Regions from separate parts of the Streptomyces sp. NPDC007863 genome, predicted to be linked through region 1. Evidence: riboswitches for the same ligand, from Rfam matches in the RefSeq annotation. Region 1 holds a riboswitch; each other region holds the start of a gene.
The links. Region 1 has a riboswitch for cyclic di-AMP ahead of ABZ621_RS26820 (LysM peptidoglycan-binding domain-containing protein). Riboswitches for the same ligand answer to the same signal wherever they lie in the genome.

Region 1 (2,188 bases):
CTCTTCGAGGAGCCGGGGGCCCTGGAGGAGGTGGCGGCGCTGGCGACGGAGTGGTTCACCGGCCACTTCGCGGCGGCCGTGAACGGGTCGGATCAGTAGGCGCCGTTGACGTTGTCGATGGAGCCGTACCGGTCGGCCGCGTAGTTGCAGGCGGCGGTGATGTTCGCGACGGGGTCGTACGGGTCGAGCGAGGTGCCCGGCACGTGGTACGCGGCGAAGGTCGGGTCGATCACCTGGAGCAGGCCCTTGGAGGGGGTGCCCTTCGCGGCGTTGGAGTCCCAGAGGTTGACGGCGCGGGGGTTGCCGGAGGACTCGCGCAGCACGTTGCGGAGGATGCCGTCGTACGAGCCGGGGATGCCGTACCGGGCCATGACGTCGAGCGACTCGCGGATCCAGCCGTCGAGGTTGTCGGCGTACTGGACGGCGGCGGCGGGCGCGGCCTTCGCGGCGGCCGGCCGGGCCTGGACGGCCGGGACCGCGGCACGGGCGGAGGACCGGCTCGCCCGTTCGGCGGAACCGGCGGAGGCGGACTTCGCGGGCTTCGCGGCCGGCTTGTCGCCGTTCTTCGCGGAGGTCTTCGGGGCGGTCTGCGCGGCGGGCTTCGCGGAATCCCGACGAATCGTCAGTTCGAGGCCCGGGTGAATGAGTGACGGATTGTCACCCACGGCCTCCTTGTTCGCCTGGTAAAGCGACTTCCAGCCGCCCTGAATTCCCTTTCGGTGGGCGATCAGGGAAAGGGAGTCGCCCTTCACGACGGTGTACGCGCGAGTGGCGGGGGCGGCGGGCGCCTTCGCGGGCGCGGCGGCCAGGGCGGCCGGGGCGGCCACGGCGGCGGTCGGAGCCGCCGGCTGCGCGACGGGCTCGGCGCCGGCCGTGGCGGGCACGACCAGGGGCAGGGCGAGGGCCACGCCGCCGGTTCCGGCGAAGGCGAGACCTCGGGAGACGGGGCGGCGTCGGGGGCGGCGGTGCTTGCCGTGAGCGGGCATGACGGTTTCCTCTCCGGCGCCTGCGAGGTGAGCTGTCGGGTTCGGACTGGAGCTGTCCGGCCGCGCGCACGCGGCTTCACCCCGAGCCGCTCCGGGCTACCGGACCGGCGGTGTGGTGGGTCCCCCGCTCCTGCCGTCGGGTGCAATGGGAGGTCTTTCGGGCGGTGGCAGGATTAGGCGTCCGTCCGAATGGAGGTGACCGTAGGCGAGAAATGCGGCGGGGAACAAGACGTGAATGCACCGGAAAAGCGAAACCGAAGATCGAACGCGCGGAATTCAAGATCTACCGTTTCGGCGACCGTTCCCGAATCCCTTGTCCCGCACGGGTGGTGACGGACGAGGGGCCGCCTGTGGATCGCGGCGAGTGAGTCACGTCACGGGGTGCGCAATGTCCGAATAGGGCGACTGGCGCCTTTAGGGGAATTGTGCGCCGACTTGAGTGCGGAACGGGTGGCGCATAACGCGCAAAGCAGACATATGTGGCTAATTATGGGGGAATGTCACCCCTCGCCCTGCTGGTCGACGCCGACGCCCTCGACCCCGACGCCTTCGACATCCCCGACACCCCCGACGCCCTCGACGCCCTCGACCGCGAGGCGGCCCGCCTCTACGAGGGCGCCGCCCCCGAGGCCTGGCGGGCCCTCCTCTCCGTCCCCGTGGACCGGCTGGTCGCCGACGCCCTGGGCGCGCTCGACGCGCTGCCCCCGTCCCCGCCCGCCGAGCGCCCGCTGCCGGGCCGCGTCGGGGCCGTCCTCCCGGACCGGCTGCACGTCTGGCGCAGGATCGGCCGGGCCGACGTGCGCCCCTCGGTCCACCTGGCGTACGCGCGCCGGGTGCTGACCGAGTGGGGCTGGCAGAACACCCCGTACAAGCTGCGCGACGCGCGTGGCGCCCGCTGTCTCTGTGGCGCCCTGCTCGCCGCCCACCGGCTCGGCCACGGCAGCGCGGCCACCATGAACGAGTCCGGCGCCTGGATCATGACCGAGCTGCGGTCCCGGGGGTGGCACGGGCTCATCGGCCCCTGGAACCGCGCGCCGGGCCGTACCGCCGAGGACGCGCTCGCGCTCCTCGACGCCACCATCCGGCGCGCGTCCCTGGCCGGGAGGTGAGGGCCCGCCGGGCCGTCAGCCCGTGACGCTCGGCGCGCCCGTCTCGATGTGACCGGTGTAGCGGCGCGACCAGGTGCCGTCGATGTCGGCCAG
Region 2 (2,188 bases), on a different contig from region 1:
GGGACATCGCGCTGTACCTCAACTCCCCCGGCGGCTCGATCACCGCGATGACCGCGATCCACGACACCATGCGCAGCCTGGCGAGCGACGTGGAGACCACCTGCCTCGGCCAGGCCGGCTCCACGGCGGCGGTCCTGCTCGCCGCGGGCACGCCCGGCAAGCGCATGATGCTGCCCGGCGCCCGGGTCACCCTGCGCCAGCCGGTCCTCGACGAGCCGCTCGCCGGGCAGCTCTCCGACCTGGACCTCCAGGCGCGCGAACTGCTGCGGCTACGCGGCGTGATGACGGGACTCCTCTCCGCGTACACCGGCCGGGAGGCGGACGAGGTCTCCGCCGACACCGAGCGCCTGACCGTCCTCGACGCGCCGGCGGCGCTCGCGTACGGCCTGGTCGACTCCGTCGTCGGCACGCGCCGGGCCGACTCCGGCACGCCGACGGCACGGTGAGACCGCGATGGTGCCGGAGCTTCCGCCGCTGCCCGCCCTGACGCGCGCCGAGGGGCAGTTGATCGACGCCTACCTCGAAGTCGTCGACCTCCTGGGGAAGATCAATCCATCCAGAGGCTCGCATACCTATGGGGCCCTGCGGGCCGCGCAGGCGCTGGTCGGGCGGGCGGAGGCGCTGCGCGAGGCCCTGACGCTCATGCATATGCGGGGCGAGAGCGAGGTCCACACCGAGACATTGGCCTGCGCGCTGCGGGTGTTGGACGGCGAGCGGCGGGCCGCCCGCGTCACCGTGCCCGGCGCGCGGGCCAGTTGACATTCCGACGTGTCGTGTCGAGCCCCGGACGGCCGACACGGGACGCAGGATCCATCCCCCGTCCGGCGTAGTCGCGCGATCGACAGATGAAGTGTGCGAGTTGCGCAACAGGTGTACGCATTTGGCGGAATCGGGCATTCCGATGCTGGTACGGGGCTCGTCGGCCAAACCTACGACGATCACGAAACCCTCTTGTCCACCCGTATGGATCAGTCGTGAGGAGCCTCACATAACGTCGTTTCCGCTCGGTTTTCGACCGAACCGTGGGTCAAGATCCTCGACGACGACAAGCCCCCGCCATCCAGGCGGGGCGGTCCGGGCGGACGCCGAGTCCTGCCGCCGTCCCGGACGTCTGGTCGACAGGATTGGACCGGCAGGAGTGGAGGACCCGAGCAGTACGGGTCGATCGCGCCGTATCCCCGGCGCGGCCGTCCCTTGGGGTGAAGCCGCAGCCGCGGCCGGGCATCTTCGCCTGCCCGAACCCGACAGGTCATCCTTCACAGGCGGCTGACGAAGGGTTGCGCATGACTGCGCAGATGCATGTCCCGTCCCTGCTGTCCCGGGCCGGAGCCGTCTCGGCTCTCACCCTCGCCGCCGTCGGCGGCACGCTCCTCGCACCGGGAGCCGCACCCGAGGCCCAGGCGGCCACCTCCCACGCGACGCAGGCCCTGAACGTGGCGGCGTCCAAGAAGGGCGCGCCCTACCGGTACGGCTCGGCGGGCCCCACCCGCTTCGACTGCTCCGGTCTCACGCTCTACGCGTACAAGAAGGCGGGAAAGACGCTGCCACGCACCGCGCAGCAGCAGTACAACAAGACCCGGCACATCTCCGCCGCCAGTCGGCAGAAGGGGGACCTGGTCTTCTTCCACTCGGGCGGCAGGGTCTACCACGTGGGGATCTACGCCGGCAGCGGCAAGATCTGGCACTCGCCCAAGACCGGCTCCTGGGTGAAGCTCGACCGGATCTGGTCGTCGAAGGTCTACTACGGCCGCGTGCGCTGACCCACCGGCGCCCGCGGTGATGTCCCCGGGGTGCGGTGGCGCCGCCACACCCCTCACCGCGGGCGCCGGACCCGGCGAACCGGTTCAGCAGGCCGGCACGGCCGCCGCGGCCCAGGGCAGCGTGATCCACACCGTCTTGCCGCCCTCGGCGGTCGCCGTCACCGAGAGCCGTCCGCCGGCCTCGGCGGCGAGGACCCGGATGATCACCATGCCGCGGCCGTTGTCCTGCTGGACGGCGGCCGGAAGCCGGCGCGGGAAGCGCGGATGGCTGTCGGTGACGCCGATCCGCAGCACCTCCTCGCGGTCGAGGCGGAGCTCGACGGTGAAGGTCGGCGACTGCCCGAAGGTGTGCAGCACCGCGTTGGTCGCCAGCTCCGAGACCATCAGCCGGATCGAGTCCGCCGCGTCGCCGTCGTCGTCCAGACCCC
Region 3 (2,188 bases), on a different contig from region 1:
CCGGGACGGCCTCCTCGGCGAGGGAGTGCAGGATCCGGCTGTGCTCGGGGGTCCGTTCCACGATCATCCGGCGGTACGCGGAGGTCATCCGGTCCGCCGCCTTGCCGTCGCCGAGCAGGTCCCGCAGCGTGTCGAGGTCGCCCTCGCGGACCATCCGCCAGAACTCCTTGCCGTCGGCCGGGTCGCTCAGGGGTATGTTCACGTTCCGCACGCCCGGGAGCTCCACGTCCGGGCCCTCCACCTTGGCGTCGGCCTCGTTGCGGAAGTCGAAGATCGTGTGCAGGCCGAGGCCGGAGAGGAAGGCCGCGTCGGACTCGGTGGCGTCGGCGAGGTGGCCGCTGCGGAAGAGGGTGCCGGGCCGGACCGCGCGTCCGTCGGCGGTCGGCAGGCCGGCCACGTCCCGGAAGTTGCGGACCGCCGCGAGCTCGGGCTCGCCGGGTTCGAGGGGCTGGACCTGCGGCAGCTGCTGCGTCACGGATGCTCCTGGTGGTAGGCGTTCACGGGGCCCGTACGAGATCGGTTCCCCCCGCAATCATCCCGTCGAGCGCGGCGTGGCGCACCCCCCTGGCCGGTAATGGGCGATCTGTCCGTATTGGAAGGTCTTGGGGTAACGCGCCCTGGTTGAGGGGGAGATGGAATTCGGCGCGTGAGCAGGGTCATAAAGGTGACGGATCGTGGCCGACCGCCCGGTCCAACCACCCTCCCCGAAAAGGGAATCGAGGGACCGTCATCCACGGAGGGTGACCGGAATTCCGGGCCCGAAGATCGTCCCGGAATGCCCGCCGAATTCCGTGGCTTGTTCGCGCCGACCCCACTCGTCTAGCGTCGCCGTCAATCCGGTCGGACCGCCGAATCCTGCCACCGTCCGGAATTCACACCCGTCCACGCGTGGCAGGAGCGGGGGACCCAAGGAAGTACGCCGGTCCCGCGATGCAGGACGGCTAGGGGTGAAGCCGCGTGAGAACCGCGGCCGGACATCTCCAGTCCGAACCCGACAGCTCACCTCGCAGGCGCCGGAGAGGAATTCGCCATGCCCGCGAAGGGTAAGCACCGCCGCCAGAAGTCCACCCTGATCACCCGTGGCCTCGTCGCCGCCGGCACCGGTGGCGCCGTCGTCGCGCTGCCGCTGATCGGCGCCACCGGCGCCCACGCCGCCGAGCAGGCCGCCCCGGCCGCCGTCTCCGGCACCGTGATCGCCGCCGCGCAGGCCCAGGTCCAGGCCGCCCCGGCCGCCAAGGCCGCCGCCCCGACCACGTACTCCGTCGTCGCCGGCGACTACCTGTCCAAGATCGCCGCCGACCACGACGTCGCCGGCGGCTGGAAGCAGCTCTACGCCGACAACCGCCAGGTCGTCGGCGAGAACCCCTCGCTGATCCTCCCGGGCATGAAGCTCACCCTCGGCGCCAAGAACCCCGCCAAGGCCGCCGCCCCGAAGCCCGCCGCCGCGCCGAAGGCCGCCCCGAAGGCCACCGTCAAGGCCGCCCCGAAGGCCACGGCGAAGGTCACCGAGCAGACCCGCGCCTCCCGCTCCGCCGAGCGCGCCGCGGCCCCGGCCGCCGCCGCCCCGGCCGCGTCCGGCTGGGTCGCCCCCGTCTCCGGCGGCGTCTCCACCCCGTACCGCGCCTCCGGCTCCATGTGGTCCTCCGGCTACCACACCGGTGCCGACTTCATCGCCTCCTCCGGCACCACCGTCCGCGCCGTCGGCGCCGGCACGGTCGTCTCCGCCGGCTGGAGCGGCGCCTACGGCAACGAGGTCGTCATCAAGCACGCCGACGGCAACTACTCGCAGTACGCCCACCTCTCCTCCCTGGCCGTCTCCGCCGGCCAGTCGGTGAGCGGCGGCCAGCAGATCGGTCTCTCCGGCTCCACCGGCAACTCGACCGGCCCGCACCTGCACTTCGAGATCCGCACCTCGCCGAGCTACGGCGCGGACATCGACCCGCTGGCCTACCTGCGCCAGCACGGGGTCTCCATCTGACCCGTCCGGACCGACGGACACGGCGAAGGCCCGGCACCCGCGTGCCGGGCCTTCGCCCTATTCCGGGCTTGGCAAATTCTTTATCGGTGGCATATATCACCCGCCGTCAACCCCTCCTTACGGTCGCGTAGGTCACATCCCTAAAGGAAGGATGTGCTGTCGTGGCAGACGATTCGAGAGCAACAGAAGAGAACGTGTTCGGGGCGGTCG
Region 4 (2,188 bases), on a different contig from region 1:
AGGGGTGAGGACATGACGTACTCAACCCCCTGCGCCGCCGGGCGTATTCCGGTCGAGGAGCCTGAACCCCGGCCGGAACGCTCACGCGTCGGGGTCAGACCGACAGGCCCTTGGAGCGCAGCCACTCCGCCGGGTCGATGCCCGAACCGTCGGGGGTGTGAACCTCCATGTGGAGGTGGGGACCCGTGACGTTGCCGGTGGCGCCGACGCGGCCGATGGTCTCGCCGGTGGTGACGGTCTGGCCGGCGGCCACGGTCATCGAGGAGAGGTGGCAGTACCAGACCTCGGTGCCGTCCTCCAGCTCCAGGACGATCCGGTAGCCGTACGAGCCGGACCAGCCGGCCGACTTGATGGTGCCGCCGTGCACCGCCTTGAGCGGGGTGCCGGTGGGGGCGGCGAAGTCGAGGCCGGTGTGGTAGCCGGAGGACCACATCGAGCCGGACTGCATGTAGGTGGAGGTGAGCGTGTAGGAGGAGAGCGGCATGGAGTAGCTGGCGGCCAGCTGGGCGAGCCGCTCGGCCTCCGCCTTCTCGGCGGCGATGCGCTCGGCCTCGGCCTTCTCCGCGGCGAGCCGCTCCGCCTCCGCCTTGGCCTTCTCGGCGGCGATGCGGTCGGCCTCGGCCTTCGCGGCGGCCTCGGCCTGGGCCTGGGCGTCGGCGGCGGCCTTCTCCGCGGCGGCCTTCTCGGCGGCGAGCTTCTCGGCGTCGAGGGCGGCCTGCTGCTGCTGTTCGGCCTGCTGGAGGATGCGGGCGCGCAGGGCCTCGCCGGCGTCGGCGGTGGTGGCGGTGCGCTCTTCGGCCTCGGTGCCGGCGGTGGTGTCGGCCGGGGCGGTGTACGTGACCGAGGTGAGCGGCTTCGCGGCGACGCCGCCGGCCGGGGCCGGCGCGGACTCGCGGACCGGGGCGGTCTTCTCCTCCTCGCCGCCGGGCAGGAGGTCGCCGACGCCGGGAAGGTCGTGGGCGTCCGGCAGGCCCAGGTCGGGCAGGTCGGGGAGGGAGATGGCGACGGGGGCCTTCTCCTGCGCGGTGGCGAGGCCGCCCGCGCCGACGGCGGCGATGACGCCGACGCCCAGGACGGTGGAGGAGCGGGCGAAGTTGGACCGCTGCTTCACGACCCGGTGCCGGCCGCCGGAGCGGCTCTCGGCGCGCAGGGAGCCCTCGGTCGGGTTCCACTCGCCGGGGGCGGGGGTGAAGGAGGCCGTCTCGTACGCGCCGGGCGCGAAGCCGTCCGGGTCGTCCGCGCCGACGGCACCCGGGCCGCCGAAGGGTTCGAAGGGGGCTTCGGGTACGGGGGTGTTGGACGCCACGGAGGCGCGCTCCTTTCCTTCCTTCTCGCCTACCGGGTTAGCTGACGGGTTCGGAGCAGGAAGGTCTCCTACGGGCTCTTCGCACGGGGGAGGTGCGAGGGGCCCGATTCACCCCAAGGGTTGGTTCCCCGGTTCCCTTACGGGATTCGGCACGTGCGCACGGAGCCGTCTCTTGCGACGGCTGGGACGACCGCGCTGCGTTATCGAACGTTAATAGACACGGCACTCCTATTCCAAGCCGTTCCCCTTGATCATTCATTGAATTGGCAGGGAATCGCCCGAGTTGAGCGCCCTTCAGTGAGGCCTTGCCAAACCCTTGAAATCTGACGTTGTGTCAATTGTTATCTCTGAGGCACCTGCTGACCACGGACGGTGACACGCGGGTCAGCGGGGCGCCGGTCCCGGCGGCACCACCGGCATCGTCCGCCGCCGCTCCGGCGCGCCCGCCGCCGGCCGGGTCACCGCGAGCAGCGCCATGTCGTCCGTCGAGCGCCCGCCGGTGTGCCGCCGCACGTCGTCCACGAGCGCGTCGAGGAGCTCTTCGGGCCCCGGGAAGACCGCCCCCGCGAGCCGCGCCGCCGGATCGTAGAAGACCCCCTGCGCGTCCCGCGCCTCCGACAGCCCGTCCGTGTGGAACAGCAGCGTCGTGCCCGGCGGGTACGGCCACTCGTCGGCCCGGTCCGGCCCCACCGCCAGCTCCCCCATCCCGAGCGGCAGCGCCGCCTCGGCCGGCTCCAGCGGCTCCAGGCGCCCGTCCCCGTACAGCAGCAGCGGCGGCGGATGCCCCCGGTTCACGATCCGTACGACCCCGCCCTCGCGCGGGATCTCGGCGAGCACCGCCGTGGTGAACCCCTCGAAGGCGTCGAGGCCCTCGCGCCGCGT

Region 2: linked by a shared signal. The riboswitch ahead of ABZ621_RS21335 (C40 family peptidase) and the one ahead of ABZ621_RS26820 (LysM peptidoglycan-binding domain-containing protein) in region 1 are both predicted to bind cyclic di-AMP.
Region 3: linked by a shared signal. The riboswitch ahead of ABZ621_RS29030 (LysM peptidoglycan-binding domain-containing M23 family metallopeptidase) and the one ahead of ABZ621_RS26820 (LysM peptidoglycan-binding domain-containing protein) in region 1 are both predicted to bind cyclic di-AMP.
Region 4: linked by a shared signal. The riboswitch ahead of ABZ621_RS15775 (M23 family metallopeptidase) and the one ahead of ABZ621_RS26820 (LysM peptidoglycan-binding domain-containing protein) in region 1 are both predicted to bind cyclic di-AMP.

Annotation. Positions count from the first base shown of each region.
Region 1 is NZ_JBEYEI010000018.1:131,096-133,283, forward strand. Features, by position in the region: gene ABZ621_RS26815 (phosphoribosyltransferase family protein) at 1-99, shown strand, start outside; gene ABZ621_RS26820 (LysM peptidoglycan-binding domain-containing protein) at 93-986, opposite strand; cyclic di-AMP (ydaO/yuaA leader) riboswitch at 991-1,176, opposite strand; gene ABZ621_RS26825 (hypothetical protein) at 1,484-2,095, shown strand; gene ABZ621_RS26830 (phosphocholine-specific phospholipase C) at 2,111-2,188, opposite strand, start outside.
Region 2 is NZ_JBEYEI010000013.1:100,212-102,399, forward strand. Features, by position in the region: gene ABZ621_RS21325 (ATP-dependent Clp protease proteolytic subunit) at 1-446, shown strand, start outside; gene ABZ621_RS21330 (hypothetical protein) at 454-759, shown strand; cyclic di-AMP (ydaO/yuaA leader) riboswitch at 1,074-1,280, shown strand; gene ABZ621_RS21335 (C40 family peptidase) at 1,284-1,760, shown strand; gene ABZ621_RS21340 (ATP-binding protein) at 1,845-2,188, opposite strand, start outside.
Region 3 is NZ_JBEYEI010000020.1:181,479-183,666, forward strand. Features, by position in the region: gene ABZ621_RS29025 (tyrosine-protein phosphatase) at 1-475, opposite strand, end outside; cyclic di-AMP (ydaO/yuaA leader) riboswitch at 870-1,026, shown strand; gene ABZ621_RS29030 (LysM peptidoglycan-binding domain-containing M23 family metallopeptidase) at 1,031-1,978, shown strand; gene ABZ621_RS29035 (SGNH/GDSL hydrolase family protein) at 2,140-2,188, shown strand, end outside.
Region 4 is NZ_JBEYEI010000008.1:295,692-297,879, reverse strand. Features, by position in the region: gene ABZ621_RS15780 (aldo/keto reductase) at 1-14, opposite strand, end outside; gene ABZ621_RS15775 (M23 family metallopeptidase) at 95-1,306, opposite strand; cyclic di-AMP (ydaO/yuaA leader) riboswitch at 1,318-1,468, opposite strand; gene ABZ621_RS15770 (PP2C family protein-serine/threonine phosphatase) at 1,691-2,188, opposite strand, start outside.